Chroogloeocystis siderophila 5.2 s.c.1: one gene and its partners. The protein of the gene in region 1 binds, or shares a complex with, the protein of each later gene. Links are inferred from orthologs where the notes say so. Each region holds a gene or a part of one and is shown on either strand. Other genes may lie near its edges. The genes, in order: accD, accC and NIES1031_RS20250.

Region 1 (7,003 bases):
GAGAAACCAAAAACCGAGAAAGTAAAACGCGGGAAGTCGCACTGCTGGAAAGTAAAATCCTAAAGGAATTAATGTTAACACCTCAGCCGTGGGGAAGCGGATAATGTATGCACCCATCACGCCAGCGATCGCGCCACTCGCACCCAAAGAAGGAATTGACGAACTTTGCGAGAAGAACCACTGCGCCAATCCTGCTAAAACGCCGCAAGCGAGGTAGAAGAACAAAAATTTAAAATGTCCCAAACGATCTTCGACATTATTGCCAAAAATCCACAGAAACAGCATATTTCCTCCCAAATGCAAAAGACCACCGTGGAGGAATTGCGATGTAATTAACGTCGCCCACTCTGGTACAGGCTGATTTACCGGAATTCCTGCAAAGCTAGCAGATAACTCACGCGGTATGATCGCCGCTAAATGGAAAAATGCATCAAGTTGTTGTGGTGGTAGACTAGCTTCGTACAAGAAAGCCAGAATATTAGCCGCAATCAGCCCATAGGTCACATAAGGCGTAATTGATGTGGGATTATTATCTCGAATAGGAACCATGCGATTTATTGTGCGAAACTGGCAATCACAATAACCAATTTTTTAACTTATATCTTCTAACTAGTGGATGGATTTAGCAACGATCCGATGTGGGAGCATGACTTAATGCGGCTATACGTACGCGTAGCCCAGTGGGGGATGTGAGGGTAAACTCTTCCAATTCAACAATCACAATGCCCCAAGAGTTGATTTTATGACTCCTGAGGCATCAGTAGAGGTTGTCTTGTGCGAGGTTAATTTATGCCACGCAACACGCGAGGAGTAGGATTAGCCTTCAACAGTGATTTTGCCAATCATACCAGCACCACGGTGAGGTTCGCAGTAATAAGTGTAGTCGCCTGCGGGTGCATCTTCTGGGAAAGTGGTCTTGACTTGTTGACCTGGAGTCATCAGCAACTGCTTGTGAGACAGATTTTTCGCTAAATCTGCACTCTTAGTAGGATTATTCGCTGCATCGAAGACAACGTTGTGGGGAGGTACTTTGTTGTTCACCCATTCAACTGTGTCACCAGGCTTGATCGTCAGTTTTGCTGGATCGAAAACTAACATTCCTTTATCAGAACCTAGTTTAACTTGATAAGTTTCAGCTGCTGCTGTAGGAGCAAAGAACGCAAAGCTACCGACAACGAGTACGAGTGCTAATACAACTGTACCGAAGCGCCGCAAAGTTGCAGCAATAGATTTCATAGTTTTCTCCAAAGAGGTGTATTGTCGCTATTTAATTTTAAATAAAAACAAACACCAAGTACGACGAGTTGTCATAGATACATTTTTTCTTATCAAAAAAAAACGAGAGAAAGTTGCTTAGAAGCTTTCTGTACCCCAGCCTTTAGCCTTTTGTGCTGCTGTCAGAACAAACGCAGCTAAGCTTTCTATTTCCTCTTGTGTCATCCACGATTCAGGTACTTGACGACACCAGTACGTTTCTTCCGAACCATCATAAGTCATAGGTTGTCGAAGAAAGGCGACGAGATTATTCACATTATCTCTAGGAGGGTTTGCGCCTTTGAGTTTGTTGAGTGCTAGTGAAGTTTGCGGATCTGGAAGTGTTGCGCCGCCTACGTGACAGTTTAAGCAGTTATTTTCAAACAGCACTTTGCCTTGTGATATCTCTTCGAGAGAAAACTCGCGGGTAGTCCCTTGTTCGTCAACTTCTAGGGCGATTGGTTCTTTAAGACGCAAATAGCGCGCGAGATAAGGGTCAACAGCGGCATGGGCTGGGGGGGTAATCTGTAGTAACAAAACGACAACGATAGACAAAAGTATAATTACACGGCGCACACAGCTTGTACTTAACATTTATTTAGATTGAAACACGATTACGATAGGGTGAGTGGCTAGAAATGGAGATACTTGTAGAAAAAAGTTAAGCTTGCTTTCCAAATAATAGAAAAGCAATTAGCTCTTAGCTTTGATTTAGTTGGTTAACTATTCAGGGTTTTGCTAAAAACTAATTGCTATAAGCTCATCGCTTTTTGACAAGACTTTAGTAGTAAATCTTGCCGCCGCCCCAGCGATCGCCAACAATTTTCGGCTGAAGCAGAACATGACCTGCGATCGCCACTAAGTCGTCTTCGGTAAGATTCCGCATTGCTGGGTAAATATCCGCACTTTTGGTGCTTGGGTGTAACTCCGCAATTTCTTCTTCACCATCATAGGTGGTGGGGTTGTGCATATAATCGACAAGCCCTTCAATGTTGTTGCGGGGTGGTGTTGCTAAAGCAAGCGTTTCGGGATCTAGCCCTACGTTTTGGTTTGTCTTGGTGACACCTCCAGCATGACACTGCGCACAAGCAAAGTTAAATAAGCGTTTCCCTTCTTGGACTTGTTTGAGGCTCAGCACAATGGTATCACCTTGGTTATTCAGCGGTACTGTCCGTACAGCTTCGCTTAGTTCCACTGCGGCTGCATTGCCAACAATTACACCGAATGTCAGCAATATAGTAGCCACCGCAAGCCCGATCAATCTTTTAAACATTGTTTCCTCTTAAAAATTTCGACCTCAACACAGCTTTATAGCGGTAGCTTAATCTCTTTCTGAAGCACATTTCATTTGAGTTGTGATGGCGCTTGCCAATTATGGGCTTTGCACCTGGAAATACGCGACACTAATACAATTAGGTTCCAACGCAATATCATGTAGAAGTCTTTGTTTGAGAATCTGAATTCTTCTCCATAACGTGGGAAATAATTGCTTTGGCATCCTCTAAGGGCAGACGAGTCTTAGAGGACTTGTAAGCAATACCCAGTTGCTCGCACAAAGAAAATACTTCTTCTACCGTGAGGTTGTAGTCCGCTGCTAATTCTGCAATGGACACATCTGCAAAACCCATAATTAATGATTGTTAAGTGACAGTTAGAGATTAAGCTGCTCTAATATCAATATCATGTCACTGAGCAATTTGTTTACTTTTAATAAGGATTGGGGATCAATATAGAGGTCAGAGGTCAGGGAAGTTACGAGTTGTGAGGGGTAAGACATTTCTTACCCGTATGTGTTGAGTTGACAAACTTTTCACACTTCAAAACCTAAAACTAATCCTCGTTCCTCATCCCTCTCTGGCAGTTAAAGCAATTGTCTCTAGTTGCAATATCTGATGGTGAGTAGGAGCAACCGGTTGGTGCAGGTCGATTAGCTGCGCTAGAGTTTTTTTCAGTTGAGTTCTTGGCACGATCGCGTCGACAAAGCCGTGCTGTAATAAATCTTCGGCAGTTTGAAACTCTTCTGGTAACTTTTCGCGTAACGTTTGTTCGATAACGCGGCGACCGGCAAACCCGATCGTTGCTTTGGGTTCAGCGATAATGATGTCTCCCAACATCGCAAAGCTGGCGGTGACTCCGCCGGTTGTCGGATTTGTCAAAATAGGGATGTATAAGAGTCGCGCTTCGCGATGGCATTCTAACGCAGCTGAGATTTTTGCCATTTGCATAAGGCTGAGCATTCCCTCTTGCATTCTTGCGCCACCTGATGCACAGACAATAATCACGGGATAGCGCTTTTGGGTAGCGCGTTCGATTAAACGCGTGATTTTTTCGCCAACAACCGAACCCATACTACCGCCCATAAACCGGAAGTCCATCACCGCCAAAGCAACCGGAAATTTGTCAAGTTGCCCGAAACCTGTTTGGACAGCATCGATTAACCCCGTTTTTTCCTGAGTTTCACGAAGACGATCGCTATACGCTTTGCGATCGCGAAATTGTAGCGGATCAGCTGGACTGATAGATTCATCGAGTGGTTGCCAGGTATTCGCGTCGATCAATTGTCGGATGCGTTCGTTGCTATCTACCCGTACATGATGTCCACACTCTGGACAAACCATTTGATTGGCTCGCAGGTCTTTGGTATATGCCAAAACTCCACAAGCCACACATTTACTCCACAACCCATCAGCAATGTCACGCTCCTGACGTTCCTGGCTAATAGGACCAGACTTTCGCCGATTTGCAAACCAATCAAACAGAGACATTAAACTGTGCCATATTTTGAGTAGCATTATTTATATTAATCAAGTCGGGAGCCGCTTGGAAATAAACTCCTATAATTTTTAGTTTTGGATTGGCTCGCGACAGGCAAAAGGCAGGAGGTGAAAATCGAGATAATTGCTAATGTTGCAATTTTTAAAACGTTCTAAGCTTACAGTGCGATCACGATTAATAGTTCATCAGTAAAAATCCGGGCGAGATAGCCAGTCAGTTTATGGCTCGTTATCATCAACTTCAATCGGACTGAGTAAAAGTAACGCTGCCCATTGGTCTTGAGCGTGGACTTGTACAGCGGCTGGGCTACCACTGCCAAAATAAGACGTTATTCCCAAATCAACTATGCGCGCTGGAATGTCGTGCGCCGTTAACAATTGACACATTAACTCGGCTTCCCAGCGCCTGCTCGTAGTTCTTAGCGTAATCCATGACACAAGAAGATTTTAGCAAAACCGAGGATTCAGGATAGAACTGGGGAGCCGTTACTAGATTCTAAATCGCGGGAAAGATTAACCGGAAATACGCAGCGAGAATCGCGTCGCCGCTAAAAATTGTAATGAATGCGCCTAGTGCGAGAAAAGGACCAAAAGGCATTTTTTGCCGCCGCGAGAGGATACCTAAAGCGATCGCCCCGCCACCGATAAACGCGCCAATAGCACACGCTAGGAACCCCGCTAACAAGAGATATTTCCACCCTAACCAGGCGCCTAACATCGCGGCTAATTTGGCGTCTCCTGCGCCCATTGCAGCTTGTCCTAGCGCCAGCGAACCGAAAAGCGCGATCGCATCAAATATCCAAATTCCCAACACCGCGCCAACAACTCGCGACATCAAGTGATACACGACTCCATTGACAGGGGCTTGTACGATTAAACCTGCGACGACACCAAAAACCAAACCGATCGCGAGTCCTGATTTTGTCAAGCGATCAGGTAGCGTCATTGTATCGAGATCGATGAGTGACAGCGCCAATAGCCAACTGCAAAATATCCAATATCCTACAGTTTGAATCGAAATACCAAACTGCCAAAAAACGAGTAAAAATATCAAGCCCGTCGCGGCTTCTACTAGCGGATAGCGGACTGCGATCGCCGCATGACAGTGACGACAGCGCCCTTTTAATCGTAGCCAACCTAAAACGGGAATATTTTCCCCTTTACCTAAGCGATGCAAGCAACGCGGACAGCGCGAAGGCGGTGAAACGATTGATACTCCAGCTGGTAAACGGTAAACAACGACATTGATGAAGCTACCAATTGATGCTCCTAATGCAAATACAATGAAATTTGCGAAGCTCGTAAATAGAAGGTCGATCATTAAGAGTAACTACAAACAGACGTAGGGCTTTTTTCTTTAATTATGTTTCCCTACTTTTTTTGAAGCACTCGCAATCAGTGACTAAAAATCAGATTCGTCTTCGTTGCTTTCAATTTCAACGATGGGGATGAATTCCTCTAAAGGTAGAAGAATTGGTTTTTTGGAAAAAAGTAACCTCCCACGATAGGTTAAGCGATTAATTACCACGCCTGTTGGTTGTTCTGCGGTGTCTGGTCGCAATTCTCGATAGGTGAGATATATTTGACGAGCCGCTCTTAGCAGTATAGGGTCACTCAATTCTAGTAGGTCGATTAAGATCGTTTAGATTTTATATGCACTACTAATTTTTGTTGCACCTTGCTGTCAGTTTTAATGAGTTAACTCGCCACTTAAAACTTCAATTAAAGCTTCACCCATCGCCCGACAGCCCAAGAGATTCATTCCTGGAGACATAATATCGCCGGTGCGATCGCCGCGGTCTAAAACTTGCAATACCGCATTTTCAATGCGATCGGCGGCTATTGGTTGATTTAATCCGTAGCGCAGCATCATCGCCGCACTCAGAACTTGCGCTAGAGGATTCGCTTTATCTTGTCCCGCGATATCGGGGGCGGAACCATGAACAGGTTCAAACACTCCAGGACCAGAAGCGCCTAAACTTGCAGAAGGTAACATTCCGATACTTCCTGTTAACATCGCCGCAGCATCCGAAAGGATGTCACCGAAAAGATTACCAGTAACAATCGTGTCAAATTGCTTGGGATAGCGCACTAACTGCATCGCGGCGTTATCAACGTACATATGCGAAAGTTCGACATCAGGGTATTCGGTGGCTAATTGGGTAATGCGATCGCGCCACAACTGCGAGACTTCTAAAACATTCGCTTTATCGACTGAACAAAGTTTTCCTTGACGTTTTTGTGCGGTTTCAAACGCGACACGCCCGATGCGATCAATTTCGGCTTCGGTGTACGCCATTGTATTCACACCGCGTTTTTCTCCGGTTTCGGTGGTAAAAATGCCTTTGGGTTGACCAAAATAAACTCCGCCAGTGAGTTCACGTACAACCATGATATCTACGCCGTCAACAACTTCCGGTTTCAAGCTAGAGGCATCGATTAGCTGTGGCAGAATTTTAGCTGGGCGCAAATTGGCAAATAACCCCAAACCCGCACGCAATCCAAGTAATCCGGTTTCTGGGCGTAAATGACGCGGTAGATTGTCCCACTTGTAACCACCAATCGCCGCAAGTAAAACAGCATCACTGTCTTTACACATTTCTAATGTAGTCGGTGGTAGCGGTTCTCCTGTCGCATCAATCGCCGCACCTCCAATCAGGGCTTCTTGAAATTCAAAACGAATATCTAGCTGCTTACCCACTACCTTCAGTACATCTACCGCGACTAACATAATTTCTGGACCAATGCCATCGCCTGGTAAGAGGGTTATACGGTACTGAGTAGTCATAGTTTTTCTGGCAACGCTTGCAAGTCATTGATCATACAGCAAAGGAGGGGTGAGGGATAGAAGTATTGAACATGGTTACAGTTTTGAGAACGTATTATGTATCGTTGAAGAAATACGCTACGCTCGTGAAAATGTTTTATTAAGTATTTATGGCAAGCGAACTCGCGGTTCGGACTTGCGGTTTAAC
Region 2 (7,016 bases), on another replicon or contig:
TGTCGCTGTCGCGTCACGCGATCGTAGAGTACTAAACTTGGTCTTCCTTGGTCGTTAATAATACAGACAATGTAGCGTCCTGTATAACTAATGCTAGGGCTTTCTGCAACGGCTTCAGGGCGGTCTTGTAAGCGCGGTAAAGGTAGCAAAACCTGCGCTTGCAGGTCATACAAGAGGAGACGACGACTACCGTCACGGTTAGAGATAAAAGCTACGTAGCGACCATCACCACTCAATGCCGGTTGTTCATCAGTATATCGGCTGTTTAGACTAGCGGGAGTGCTGAGGCGATCAATAGGAGTACACGCGATCGCAAAAATCAATAACCCCAAACCTAGACAAAGATAAATCCAGTGCTGAAGCCACCATTTTGCTAAAAATTTTCTCACCTCAAGTCTACTTTTATGCCCCTGCCCAAGCTGACATTCAGCATTTTAGTATCTTTAGGGCATAACTTGACCACACTCACTCAAAGTATTAGCTAATTAGCAACTGACAATTAGGGCTAATCGCATAAGTATAGATATATGGCTTTAGTTTGACCTATAAGTAAAGTATTGAACTAAGGTTCGTCAAACCTGACTGAATTATCAAAATCACTATCAGATGAATCAACAGGCTTGTAATCTACATAATCTGTTGGCGTTGCCTCAACATCCTCTCTTCTTCGAGACGTACCTTGTGCAGGACGCCGCTTTCGCGTTGGTCGAGATGTCGTACTAGAGCTATCTTTGTCTTCCCACGAAGAATCACTACTTCTTGTAGAACGCGATGGTCTACTCGCGCTGCTGCTACCGACATCATCCCAACTACTATCTGATTTAGGATATCCCCATTCATCAACTTCTGGGCGCTCAGTGGTTGGACGGCTTGTCGGACGAGAAGGACGACGGCGCTTAGTTGCTTTATCTGCTGGTGCTAAGCGTTCAGAACTGCTACCGCGATTCGAGTACCGACGCCGAGGTTCATCATCGTAGTCATCGGTCGAATTACGACGGCCTTCGTCTTCATAGTCGGTGGTTCGTGCTGGGCGCGTTTCTTTTGTTCCCTGAATTCTTCTTCTAGGGTTAATTGTCGGGCGTTCTTCGTAAAGTGGCTCAAGTTCATCTAACTCGGCTTGATACTCATAAACGGGACTAACTGGTCTTTCTTCGTCTACAATTCGCGTGTTGCGTTTGGCTTGTTCAGTAGCAACACCACGCAGTCGGACGCTTTCAACCGCAAAGAAGATTGCTGAACCCGTGAGTAGTAATTGACCAAATTGCAAAATCGGGTCTAATCGCCAGCCTTGAAATAGAAGAATAAAACCGCACAGTAACCCGACAGCCGCAAAAAAGATGTCATGATCTCGCGATAGCTCTGGACGCACTGAGCGCAGGAAATATAGCCCTGCACCAGCTACAGCTAAGAAGATGCCCAGGATACTCGCTGAATTTAGTCCAAAGTTAACCATTTCTGTTCTCTCAAGTATGTCTTATCCTAACGAGTGCAGCCGAAAATCACCATAGGGATCTGGGCATTGTCTTTGTTGCGTACGCCAATCGATATTATTTAAATATACGCTTGTATGCAACTCATTTACTCGCTACACATCTATGACACAACTACAGCACGCGTTAGTAAAATTGATAGGGAGTCGTTGAGACTCCCTAAATCTATTATGAGCGCTGGATTTTATCCTTTTGACTAATAAAAATCAAACCAACTGTTGCTGGAACAACAACAATTAAAAGTCCTGCAAGCAAACTATAAAAGAAATTCATTAAAGAGGGTGTCATAGATTTGCAACCTTTTTGCACACTTCGATCTTAATTTTAATCTTCTGTCACACCATTGAGAAGCTCATCGTGTACTGTTTTAGATTAATACTCCATCTTTACAAGCAATAATGAGCCACAGTGGAAATAGTTTTACGCGCTACAATTTCTCCACAGACTGCTAACGACCCTTTTTTAGTTAAAATACTAAAATATTTACAAAAATTAAAAAACAAAGGTTGTAGCCGTAGTGTCGTGACTTCAGTTGCTACATCTCGGTCTCGATGGAGTGCTTCTTCAGTATTTAGGTACTTTTGCAGCTTACTAGTCAATTTTTGAGTTGTTTCGCCGCTAATATCGATATGAGCGCTGTTACTCTGACAAATTGGATTCTTGGTTCTGTTTTGGGACTAATGATCTTGTTATTTCTTTTCCGCATCGTTCTGACGTGGTATCCACAAGTTGATCTCAAACGCTTTCCTTTCAACGTCATTGCTGTAACCACGGAACCCTTTTTAGCGCCTTTGCGCAAGCTAGTACCGCCAATCGGCGGAGTCGATATTACTCCTGTGATTTGGCTTGGAATTGTCAGCTTGCTGCGCGAGCTACTGTTAGGTCAGCAAGGACTACTGACAATGGCTACGCGTTTGCACTGAAAAGAGGGGTGAGTGAATAGCGATTGAAGCTCTTCTGACCTGCAAACCTTGAACACTGACCTCTAATTTCCCCTTGAGAACATAACGCGTTCGACAAAGTTCGTATAGACGTCGCCTTTTAAAAACTCTGGTGTTTCTAAAATCCTTTGATGGAAGTTGATTGTTGTGGGCAAGCCAGTCAAGGCACATTCGCGTAAAGCACGTTTCATGCGTTTAATGGCGCTGGCACGATCTGGACCCCACACGATTAATTTGGCAATCAATGAATCGTAGTAGGGAGGAATTTGATAATCGGTGTAAACGTGAGAATCCATGCGGACACCAGGACCACCAGGTGGTAAGTAGCCGCTAATCCGACCTGGAGACGGACGAAAGTCATGATCTGGGTCTTCAGCATTAATGCGACATTCGATCGCATGACCGCGTAGTATAACTTGGTCTTGAGTCAACTGAAGTTTTTCACCTTGGGCTACGCGAATTTGTTCAGCTACTAAGTCAAGTCCAGTAATCATTTCGGTGACGGGATGCTCAACTTGAATCCGCGTATTCATTTCCATAAAATAAAATTCGCCGTTGGGAGCAAGGAGAAATTCCACTGTACCTGCACCAACATAATCAATCGACTTAGCCGCCTTTACCGCAGCTTCTCCCATTTTTTCGCGGAGTTCAGGAGTGAGTGCGGGGCTAGGTGCTTCTTCTAATAATTTTTGGTGACGGCGTTGAATCGAACAATCGCGTTCACCGAGGTGAATCACGTTACCGTAGCTATCTGCAAGAATTTGAAATTCGATATGGCGCGGACGTTCGATAAATTTTTCGAGATATAGTCCAGGATTACCGAAGGCAGCTTCAGCTTCTCCTTGGGCGGCTAAAAAAAGTTTGGTGATTTCACTATCGTCGCGGACAAGACGCATTCCACGTCCGCCACCGCCTGCTGTCGCTTTGACGATGACCGGATAGCCAATTTGACGCGCGATCGCAGTCGCTTCGAGTTCGTCTTTGAGTAAGCCATCGCTACCAGGCACAATCGGCACGCCCGCGCGAATCATCGTTTCTTTCGCCGTTGATTTATCGCCCATCGCGCGAATCGCTTCGGGAGAAGGACCAATGAATGTAATTTGATGATCGCTGCAAATTTCGGCAAATCGGGCATTTTCAGCTAAAAATCCATACCCTGGGTGAATCGCCGTGGCGTTGCGCGTTAAAGCTGCGGCGATAATTCGCGGAATATTTAGATAACTTTTGCTACTTGGAGCCTCGCCGATGCATACCGCTTCATCCGCAAGCTGGACGTGGAGAGAATCGCGGTCAACAGTCGAATGAACTGCAACAGTGGCAATTCCCATTTCTTCACAGGCACGAATAATCCGCAGGGCAATTTCTCCCCGATTGGCAATGAGTATTTTAGAAAAGTGCATTTGTCAGCAATACCAACAGTTAGAATAATTGCTCTCGCTAACTCCTAGAACTTCTCTACAGCGGCAGTGCGATCGCGTAGCTTCAGCATACAGTAAATCTGCAACGAAATTGCGCGTAATCTGCTACTATCTATAGTTAGTCGAAAGCGGATGTGGTGGAACTGGTAGACACGCACGTTTGAGGGGCGTGTGGCTTACGCCTTGCGAGTTCGAGTCTCGCCATCCGCATCAAGATGCATTAGGAGCGAGGAGCGAGGGGCTAGAGTTTAGTTGTCAAATTTTTCCTCTGAACCTCCGACTCCCGATCTTTGATCCCTATAGCGTACCAAACCCTTTTTTCTTCTTTTCCTTTTTCTTCTTCTTGGCTGTACCACCGCCGCTATAGCCGCGCCAACCTGGTGCGGAAGGACGATTACCAGCAGCGGCAAGAGGATTGCCCATACCGTCACCGAACATTCCAGGCATTCCAGGGAAGCCGCCTTGCGTCATTTGTTGCATGAGCGATCGCATTTTCTGGAAATCACCCACTAACTTATTCACATCGGCTTCTTTGTAACCCGAACCATTTGCAATCCGTTTTCTGCGACTTGGAGAACTAGCGAGTAAATCAGGATCGCGGCGTTCTTGCGCGGTCATTGAATTAATCATTGCCTCGGCACGCTTTAGCTGCGTTTCGCCTTGCTTGAGTTGATCTTCCGATAACTTATTCATGCCTGGAATCAGCTTCATGATGCCGCCAAGCGAACCCATATTCTTTAGCAGCCGCATCTGCTTGAGGAAGTCGGTAAAGTCAAATTTTGCTGCCATAATTTTTTCTTGCATCTTGGCAGCATCCGCAAGGTCAATTTCCTCCTGCGCTTTTTCGACTAGCGTTAAGACATCACCCATTCCGAGAATTCGCGACGCCATGCGATCAGGGTAAAACGGTTGAAGTGCTTCGACTTTTTCCCCAACACCGACAAACTTAATCGGTTGACCGGAAATTTGGCGTACTGATAACGCTGCACCACCTCGGCTATCGCCATCAAGTTTCGTCAGAATTGCCCCTGTAATCCCAATTTCATCGTGAAACGTTCGCGTCAAATTTGCCGCTTCTTGACCTGTCATCGCGTCTACAACAAGTAGAACTTCATGGGGTTGCACCGCTTCTTTGATTTGGGCTAACTCTGCCATCATGTCTTGGTCAATTTGTAAGCGACCAGCCGTGTCAATAATGACGGTGTCTACTCCTTCGGCTTTTGCGCGTTCGACTCCCTGACGCGCAATTTCTACAGGGTTAGCATCACTTCCCATTTCAAACACAGGTACTTCGATTTGCTTACCTAGTGTCACTAATTGGTCGATCGCTGCAGGACGATAAACGTCGGTGGCTACCATCATGCAACTGCGATCTAACTTGCGTAGGTGCAATGCTAATTTAGCTGTTGCTGTTGTTTTTCCGGTTCCCTGTAAACCAGCCATCAGGACAATTGTCGGCGGTTGTTCCGCTTGTGCTAGAGGAACGTTTGTTTCCCCCATGACTTGCACAAGTTCTTCGTAAACAATTTTGATGAACTGCTGATCGGGTCGTACTCCAGCAATGACCTCAGCGCCTTGCGCATGAGATTCGACTTCAGCAATAAAGTCTTTGACTACCTGTAAATTAACGTCTGCTTCCAACAGCGCGCGACGCACTTCTCGGAGTGCTTCTTGAATGTTGGACTGGGTAATCTTGTCTTGACCCCGTAGCTTTTTCCAGGCAGACTCTAAACGGTCAGCAAGTGCATCAAACATAATTCGTCTATAAGTATTGTGTCAGCCAATTTGTTTGTCTACTTACTACGTTAAATGCTTAGCTATCACTAAAGCTATTAACCGAAAAACGCTGATTGTCAGTTGAAGAAATTAAGGCACACTTTTTTACCAAAGATAAACAACTTAACACTGCGGTATTCCTAGAAGAAATTAAGGCACACTTTTTTACAACCTGGATTCAGCCTTTATCTCTCAACTTCTTCTCTCAAGCCGAGGCGCTTCTAAGGGTTTGTAGATAAAAGTTCGCTATTGGAGGATTTAGGGAGTTTCTGTGCCCCTTAAATTTGAGCCTGAGGACTTGTGTATCAACCATAGCCTAACCTTGAGCGAGGGCAATCATGCAAAGCAGAGCGATTGCGATCGCATCTTCAAATTATGAGGAAAATGTAAACTTTTGTTAAAGTAAGTCATTTTGTATTTTTAGCTACAGAATTGTCTGATATAGTGAACATGTAAAGCAAAAACGTAAACAAATTATTTAAAGAGGAAGCCGATATGTCTGCTCAAGATCAAGCTCGTGCCTTAATGATGCGTCATCATCACCTGATCAGAAATCGTCAACAATCGATGCTTAACCGTGCAGCATCCGAAATGGGTCTAGATGGCACCGAATATCTTGACTATATTCAAGACATCCAAGGTAAAGTAAATCCAAGCTTCCGCAGCACATATGACCGCAGTTCAGCCACGATGAGCTAAGTCTAAACACGTATTTTTGTGGCAATCTGAAGCATTCAACGCAACTAACTAATTTAATTACTCCACAATTTTACCTCTGAGGCGATGAGCCAGGGAAAACAAACCTAGTATATTAACCACAATCAGCCTTGCAAAAAGCTATCTTCATTTTTGTAAGGCAAAATTGCAAATCATTCTTACATTTGGGCATTCTTCAGTTATGAAGAAACGCCCTATATTTATTTAAGTCAGTTAGCTAATCGCTTGAGTTCAGCCGCATAGTTTAGCCGGATAGTCGCATCAATGCTGAATTATAAAATTTGAGATAAAAACTTGCGCGTGCGTTCTTCTTTCGGGTTCTGGAAGAATTCTTGGGGTGTCGCTTCTTCGACAATAACCCCGCTATCCATCAGGGCGATGCGATCAGCTACTTCGCGCGCAAAACCAACACTGTCGGTGCAAACTCTAGACCTATAGATGTATCGCGGCTGATTGTCCAGGTGGTGTTGCGGCTGAGGACATCGATTTCCCCTGCTTGTAATGCAGTAAATCGCTCTTTGGCATTGAGATTACGAAAATCTACCGCTTGCGGATCGTCAAACATTGCTGCAGCGATCGCCCGACAAATATCAACATCTAGTCCGTTATATTTACCTTGTTGAGTCACATAGCTAAATCCTGGCAAATTACCACTCACGCCACAAGATAACCTG
Region 3 (6,900 bases), on another replicon or contig:
TTGTCCTGGTGTTTTTGATTCTTCCTCAATTGCGGCAATCCCACCAAAGAGAAATAATGTAATTGATTTTACCTGAATACCTTGCGATCGCGCTGCTAAGCTATGACCGAGTTCGTGTAACAGCACTGAACCAAACAACAGCAATGCTGTCACGATTCCCGCACTCCAGCCTAATGCTGGTCCCCATTGTTGGTAAGCTAAACCAAAATTGAGTGTGACTACTGCTAAAATTACGAACCACAAAGGATCGAGTAACAGCGGAATGCCAAATAAAGATCCAATTCGCCAACTTGTTTGCATGAAATTTTCCTAAAACTCAGCACTTTAAGGCAGATAATTTGTGCATATTTGCTAGATTTTGTCAATAATTCTGCTCAGATGTGAGTTATCCAGCAATTATAGATTTGTAATTCACCTTACTTCTAGAATAGACAATCACTCTGACTCAGTACTACTCTAGTGATTTCGAGGAATCCGTACATTTAAGAAGCACAAGGCAGAAGTCAGAATGGGGAAATGGGAGGGAGATAGATCAATAAAGCGGGAGGAAATCCTCACCGCTAACGCTTGTTAATCGTGAATAAATAAAAGACGCTGGTGTAGTCTACTTAAGAACACCAATATTGTTGAGTCCTAAAATAATACCGAAACCCACAATATGACCCAAGCTCACAGAACCAAGGACTGTACCTACACTAGGATTGTTGAACAGTGCAGGGAACGGTAAAGGCATCTTGGGACCAACTTGAGGAAAACGAATTGTCCGACTAGCAATAAACAGAATCAACACAGAAGCACCAATAATGATTGCCGATCCTGTCCAACTCCATCGTACCGTGTCGGGAACTGTTGATTGCACGGCTGCTAGTAAAATTAAGTCAGTCAAGTTTCTCTCTCCTAAACAAATAAGATATGAATAATTAAGGATTATCAAATTTCGTTAGGACAAACATAGTCTCTGTTTTAAGAGTTAACAGTTACAACGTATTTTCGACACAAAACTTAATGCGAGTCAAAATTTGCGGAATTACAAAACCTGAACAAGGACTAGCGATCGCCCAATTAGGCGCAACCGCGTTAGGATTTATTTGCGTACCAGCCTCACCACGCTACATCAGCGTGACACAAATTCAAGCGATCGTGTCGCAAATCCCACAACACATCGAGCGCATTGGTGTGTTTGCCAACACGATTATTGTCGATATCTGTCAAGTGGCGATCGCTGGAGATCTTACTGGCGTTCAATTGCACGGCAATGAATCTCCAGAATTTTGCATGCAACTTCGCCAAGAGTTACCTCCTGGCGTAGAAATCATTAAAGCCCTGCGAGTGCGAGATTCACAAGCATTAGTGCAAGCAAATCTTTATATTGACTGTGTAGATACACTCTTACTCGATGCCTATCATCCTCAAATATTGGGAGGTACTGGAAAAACCCTAGATTGGACAACCCTACGGCAGTTTTACCCAAGTTGTCCGTGGTTACTCGCAGGTGGATTAACTCCAGAAAACGTTAGTGATGCACTTAATCAGTTAAAACCTTACGGTATCGATTTGTCGAGTGGTGTAGAGCGCGCCCCTGGTGATAAAGATTTAAAGAAAGTTGCACAGCTATTTCAACAATTAGCCGCTAGAAAAACGCTGGCTGATGTCGAATCAAATTCAAAAACTCTTCGCGCGTTTTTTGCTCATCGTGAAATACACCAATCATAGCACTCGTAACTGTCCACGACCCTGGTTTTTGAACGCCGCGCATTACCATACACATATGAGTTGCTTCCATCACAACAGCAACGCCTTGGGGTTCTAAAATCGTTTGTACAGCTTCAGCAATTTGACGTGTGAGACGTTCTTGCACTTGCAAGCGACGCGAGTACATCTCAACAATTCGAGCCAGTTTACTTAATCCTACAACTTTCTCATTAGGGATATACGCAACGTGTGCTCTACCCATAAATGGCAGCATATGATGTTCGCACAAGCTAAAGAAGTTAATATCCCGCACAAGTACCATCTCGTTGTGACCTTCGTCAAAGATGGCGTTATTAACAAGGTCTTCTAATGATTGGTTGTAACCGCTGGTAAGAAAGCGCATAGCTTCAACGACGCGCTTAGGAGTTTTGATTAGCCCCTCGCGTTCTGGATCTTCTCCCACACCTAATAGCATCGTGCGTACTGCTTCTACCATCGCTTCGTTGAGTTCTTCGGAAGGCGGTTGCAATTGTGCTTCTTTCCCATTTTGGGTATTGCGGTCTGGCCGTGTCGCAATGCGGTTGATTGTATCTTCTAAACTATCTGGCATCAAAGGTGAGTTGGAGCGAGGAGAACCGTTGGGGAATCCAATAGTCATGGTCTAAAGTCTCAATTAAGGTTTTCGTAATAATTGTGAGTGTTGAATCCAACACATTTAGTCGCGAATATCAATCCTACAGTTGGTATCTGAAGGTTGAATGTAGATGGTCATTGCTGATAGCTTTACAAAACGCCAGTGCTGGGCATTAAGGTTAACTCCTCGATGACGGCTTGTTCTGGAAGGAGTACAGTGTGCAATATTGACTGCGCAACGCTTTCTGGCGTTAACATTGCTGATCGCTCAAGTTTAATTCTCACAGTATCGCTGTTCCATAGCTCAGTATTGACAGCGCCTGGGCAAATCGTTGTAACCCGAATTCCATTTTGACGTTCTTCTGCTGCTAAGGTTTTAGAAAGCGCAATCAGTCCCGCTTTACTCACCGAATAAGCGCCCCAACTCGGAAAAGGTTGCAAACCCGCGACTGAAGCGACGTTGACGATTGTCCCTGTACCGCGATCGCGCATTGTTGGTAACACTCCTAAAATACATTGAAACACGCTTGTGAGATTTAAGTTCATCACTGCTTGCCAATCGCTTAATGGTGTGTCACTCAAGTTTCCGGTATATCCCATTCCAGCGCTATTGATTAAAATATCGACTTTTGTATTTGCTGCGATTGCGCTGATTTTCTCTCGCACTTTTTCAATATCAGCTAAATCGAGCGCATAGGTGGTTGCTTTTGCTTTAGTTTGCTCGACTGCACTAGCTACAGCCGCTAGTTTTTCTTGAGTTCGGCTCACTAATACAACATCAATTCCTACCTTAGCAAAGGCTAAAGCGGTTGCTTTCCCAATTCCACTACTTGCACCAGTAATCAAGGCGCTTTTATTTTTCGCCAAATTCATGAATTCCTGTTTCCTTGAAGAAGTGGCATTGCTTCCTCATTATCTCAACTTCTTACCCTAGATAGATTAATCAGGTCTAAGACTTAGATTAATTGCCTTTCTGGCATAATACGATTCCAAATAAATAATTGCTTGGTAACGAACAAAGTAACAACCGACCGGCTGCTCAAAAGCAAGTAACCCCAGCTACGTAACCGTAGTAGGACGCGTTGTCTGTAAAGAAACTTTACACGCTAAGGGTAATTATATCACTTGCCTTCTTGATCGCAATTAACGGACTTGCTTAAGGCTTAAGGCAAATCAGTAAAAACACCTAATTTACGAAATTTTTGGTAGCGCATTTTACGGCGTTCTTGACCGCTTGTTTGCAAGAGGGCTTCTAAGTTTTCGATTAATGCTTGCTTGAGAATCGTTGCTGCCCCTAAAGGATCAGAATGCGCGCCGCCACTTGGTTCTGATAAGATTTGGTCAAGAATACCCAGATTTTTTAAATCGGGAGCCGTAATTTTTAAAGCTACCGCAGCTTGGGAAGCTTTAGCTGCATCTTTCCAGAGAATTGCTGCACAAGCTTCAGGCGTCGCAACCGTGTAAACCGAGTGTTCAAACATCAGTAAGCGATCGCCAACACCGATCCCTAAAGCACCGCCCGAACCGCCTTCACCAATGACAGTACAAATAATCGGTACTTCAAAGCGAAACATTTCGCGGAGATTATAAGCGATCGCTTCACCTGCACCTTTGTATTCTGCTTCTGCTGTAGGTAAAGCGCCTGGCGTATCAATAAAAGTCAAGATCGGCATTCCGAAGCGATTGGCGTGTTCCATTAGCCGAATTGCTTTACGATAGCCCCCAGGAGAAGCCATGCCAAAGTTTCGCGCAATATTATCTTTCGTGTCGCGTCCTTTTTGATGTCCCACCATCACAACCGCGCGCCCAGCAAGTTTTGCCACTCCACCAACTAAAGCCGGATCGTCAGTTCCTCGGCGATCACCGTGTAGTTCCATCCATTCATCGCTAATCGCTTGAATGTAATCAAGCGTACTCGGACGACGGGGATGACGTGCCAATTGCAACTTCTGCGAAGGCGAAAGACTACTAAAAATTTCTTGTCGTAGTTGCATGGCGCGGGCTTCTAGTTGGCGAATATCTTCTGAGACATCGACGCCATTTTCTGCCGCAAGTTCGCGAATTTGATCAATTCGTGATTCAAGTTCAATCAGCGGCTTCTCAAAGTCTAAAAGTAGTGGTTTACGCTCAGTAGTTGCCATAGTGAGGGGTCAGGGGTCAGAGGTCAGGGGTCAGGAGAGTAGGCGGGTTGTTGCGTAGGTAGGTGGGTAAAATAGCATCTTCATCTCTCCCACTCTACAATGTTCCTACACTCCTACTCTCTCACTAATCACTAGTGCTCGCTTTTCACTCCTCACCCCTAGACTAACAAAGGACGAAAACCATGTTTGACAGATACTTGACCAATGTGTTCCATCTTTTCTACTGTAATTTGGTTGCGTCCCCAAGAAAAGTTAGTGTACAGCTTTTCAAATTCGAGTAGCATTGACTCAGCAAAACAAGCAAAGAGTTGACGAGCAGGAACATCCATATTAACTATGTTCATAATTCGCCAGTCAATGTCAAGCGAATGCTCAACGATACCGCCATTGAGGACAGACACGCCAGGGTGCTGTACTTTAGTTACTAAATTTTTGGGATAGCCTCCATCAATCAATAAACAAGGTTGCTTGAGCGTTGTTGGATCGATTTCCACACCCTTGGGCATACTAGCAACCCAAACGATAATGTCTGCTTGCGGTAAAGCTTCCTCCAGACTCATAATCTTGCCACGACCGAGTTCGGATTGTAAATGCTGTAGTCGCTCTTGATTACGCGCAATTAATAGCAACTCAGCTACATCTGTTCTCGTGTCTAACCAACGGCAGATTGCGCTACCGATGTCACCTGTCGCACCACACACGGCAACAGTTGCTTTCGAGAGTTCAATCCCTAGCTTCTCAGAGGCTTGTTCAACTTGACGACAAATAATATAAGCTGTGTGCGTGTTACCTGTCGTAAACCGCTCAAACTCTAGCCGCACGTTGCGCACTTGGCGATTTTGGTAAAGGTTAAAATTTTCAAAAATAATCGATGAGAAACCGCCTAAAGCCGTAATATTAATTCCATGCTTTTGTGCGTGAGCCATCGCGTTGAGGACCTTTCGCGTTGCTGCCTTGATCCGGCGGGAAGCCAGCATTTCAGGGAGAAAGCATGACTCAACGTACCGACCTTCGATGATTTGCCCAGTAATGCTTGTAACTTTGATAGTATCAACGATTTGGGGCGGAGCGCTGCACCAAAAATCAAGCCCTTGATCTGCGTATTCAGGGTAGCCTAACTCTTTAGCTACTGCTTGGGCGTGTTCCAAACTAGTAAGGTGACCGATTAGACCAAACATTTATTGTGCTGTATGAGACTTATAGCTGCTGTGAGAAAAATGAAGAGTGTGAGATTTAGGAGAATTTCCACAAAAATATCACACAGATTAACTGAGTTGAGGCTCAGCTTGCTGGCGATCAATGTATACGTTTAGGCAATGCAGTGAAACTGATACAGGGGTGATTTTTCCACCCCTGCACTTTGGTAAGTTTTATGCAGCTGTAAGTCCGTATGCCGACATCCGCATAATATCGCGGGTAGTGAAGCCGATGTTACTCAGCGCTTCACCGTATTGAATCATGAAATCTTCAACTAAAGCTTCTTTTTCCATTGCTAAGGTGTGCGCATCGTTTTCAACTGCATTGAGCATTTGCCAAACGATAGGAAGGTTTTGACGATTTGCTTGTTCGAGTTCAGCTTTCGATGCCTCAAAGTGTTCTTTTAACCAGACTTCGCCAAAGTTGAGGTGGCTGTATTCGTCTTTGACAACGCCTTCAGTAATTTTACGGGCAAAGTCATCGGCAACAGGAATATAGATATTGTAAGCGGCGATCGCGAAGCATTCGATAATCAGTGATTGAATGAGTAAGCAAGTTACTACGTTGCCTGATTCGGCTGCTTTTTGGAAGTTCTGGTGCAATTTGGCAAAGAACTCTTGCGCAAACTGCATATCTGGTGTGACCTGAAGATTGCGCCCACAAGCTTCAAAACCTTTCTTGTGGCGGTTTTCCATCTTCGATAAGCGAATCAGTTCCTCTTTGTGTTCTGGCAGCAGTTCCGCTAATCGGATGTAATTTTCATGGGCTTCTTTCTCCCCTTCAATCACGATCGCGTTGATGCGACTGTAAGCGTCCTTGTAGGTTTCGCTGTGGAAATCAAGTTCTGCGGCGGTGGCAGCCAGCTGCTGCATAGGTCTTTTATCTCCTATTTACGTAAATCAACTGATACGAGCTTGGTTAACCTGGCAACTCAAGTGTAAAGTTGAAAATGGTTAAATTTAACTTAACAAATCTCGATGCGCTACGTTACGTTTGGTCATGAAATATTTTTTAAATTAAAAAATAATATCAGTGTTTATCAAAGCATAAAGCCAAATTAGTATCAATGCCTAAAAAAAATCTCAACAACACTGCCACCCGTGAATCTATATTAGAAGTCGTTAACTTAGCTGTTCTACTACTAGGTGCGGGTCTTATACTACTACCCCTAGGAATAGTTTTTCTGACCTCCTTTGCCCCAAAAGGCTCGACAATCACGTTAATACCACAAAATGGC

Evidence for each region.
Region 2: the proteins of accD (region 1) and accC are in contact, whole or in part, in a solved structure (PDB 8UXZ), measured with the Escherichia coli proteins. The link is inferred for Chroogloeocystis siderophila 5.2 s.c.1 from one-to-one orthologs.
Region 3: the proteins of accD (region 1) and NIES1031_RS20250 are in contact, whole or in part, in a solved structure (PDB 8UXZ), measured with the Escherichia coli proteins. The link is inferred for Chroogloeocystis siderophila 5.2 s.c.1 from one-to-one orthologs.

Annotation. Positions count from the first base shown.
Region 1 is NZ_MRCC01000004.1:155,980-162,982, reverse strand. Bases 2,060-4,956 are described here. They hold accD (acetyl-CoA carboxylase, carboxyltransferase subunit beta), read right to left. Parts: upstream 4,020-4,956; coding sequence 3,099-4,019; downstream 2,060-3,098. Other genes in these bases: NIES1031_RS05695 (prepilin peptidase), read right to left, coding at 4,525-4,956; NIES1031_RS05700 (putative signal transducing protein), read right to left, coding at 4,248-4,466; NIES1031_RS05710 (translation initiation factor IF-2), read right to left, coding at 2,685-2,882; psbV (photosystem II cytochrome c-550), read right to left, coding at 2,060-2,527. In the rest of the region: NIES1031_RS05730 (rhomboid family intramembrane serine protease), read right to left, coding at 1-549; petE (plastocyanin), read right to left, coding at 817-1,236; photosystem II cytochrome PsbV2, read right to left, coding at 1,354-1,809; more of psbV, read right to left, coding at 2,036-2,059; more of NIES1031_RS05695, read right to left, coding at 4,957-5,346; NIES1031_RS05690 (hypothetical protein), read right to left, coding at 5,431-5,646; leuB (3-isopropylmalate dehydrogenase), read right to left, coding at 5,719-6,816; NIES1031_RS05680 (ABC transporter ATP-binding protein), read left to right, coding at 6,966-7,003.
Region 2 is NZ_MRCC01000005.1:35,241-42,256, forward strand. The notes cover bases 1,654-4,563. They hold accC (acetyl-CoA carboxylase biotin carboxylase subunit), read right to left. Parts: upstream 3,832-4,563; coding sequence 2,476-3,831; downstream 1,654-2,475. Other genes in these bases: psbX (photosystem II reaction center protein PsbX), read right to left, coding at 1,659-1,778; NIES1031_RS06690 (YggT family protein), read left to right, coding at 2,120-2,413; ffh (signal recognition particle protein), read right to left, coding at 4,147-4,563. Also shown: NIES1031_RS06675 (TolB family protein), read right to left, coding at 1-389; NIES1031_RS06680 (Ycf66 family protein), read right to left, coding at 563-1,453; more of ffh, read right to left, coding at 4,564-5,604; gifA (glutamine synthetase inactivation factor IF7A), read left to right, coding at 6,121-6,324; NIES1031_RS06720 (transporter substrate-binding domain-containing protein), read right to left, coding at 6,731-7,016. UniProt on the Escherichia coli protein: This protein is a component of the acetyl coenzyme A carboxylase complex; first, biotin carboxylase catalyzes the carboxylation of the carrier protein and then the transcarboxylase transfers the carboxyl group to form malonyl-CoA.
Region 3 is NZ_MRCC01000020.1:69,905-76,804, forward strand. The notes cover bases 2,478-5,271. They hold NIES1031_RS20250 (acetyl-CoA carboxylase carboxyltransferase subunit alpha), read right to left. Parts: upstream 4,467-5,271; coding sequence 3,489-4,466; downstream 2,478-3,488. Other genes in these bases: NIES1031_RS20245 (SDR family oxidoreductase), read right to left, coding at 2,478-3,198; NIES1031_RS20255 (long-chain acyl-[acyl-carrier-protein] reductase), read right to left, coding at 4,625-5,271. Outside these bases: NIES1031_RS20225 (site-2 protease family protein), read right to left, coding at 1-300; photosystem I reaction center subunit PsaK, read right to left, coding at 605-886; NIES1031_RS20235 (phosphoribosylanthranilate isomerase), read left to right, coding at 1,006-1,713; GTP cyclohydrolase I FolE, read right to left, coding at 1,631-2,350; more of NIES1031_RS20245, read right to left, coding at 2,476-2,477; more of NIES1031_RS20255, read right to left, coding at 5,272-5,644; NIES1031_RS20260 (aldehyde oxygenase (deformylating)), read right to left, coding at 5,837-6,535; NIES1031_RS20265 (carbohydrate ABC transporter permease), read left to right, coding at 6,730-6,900. UniProt on the Escherichia coli protein: Component of the acetyl coenzyme A carboxylase (ACC) complex. First, biotin carboxylase catalyzes the carboxylation of biotin on its carrier protein (BCCP) and then the CO(2) group is transferred by the carboxyltransferase to acetyl-CoA to form malonyl-CoA.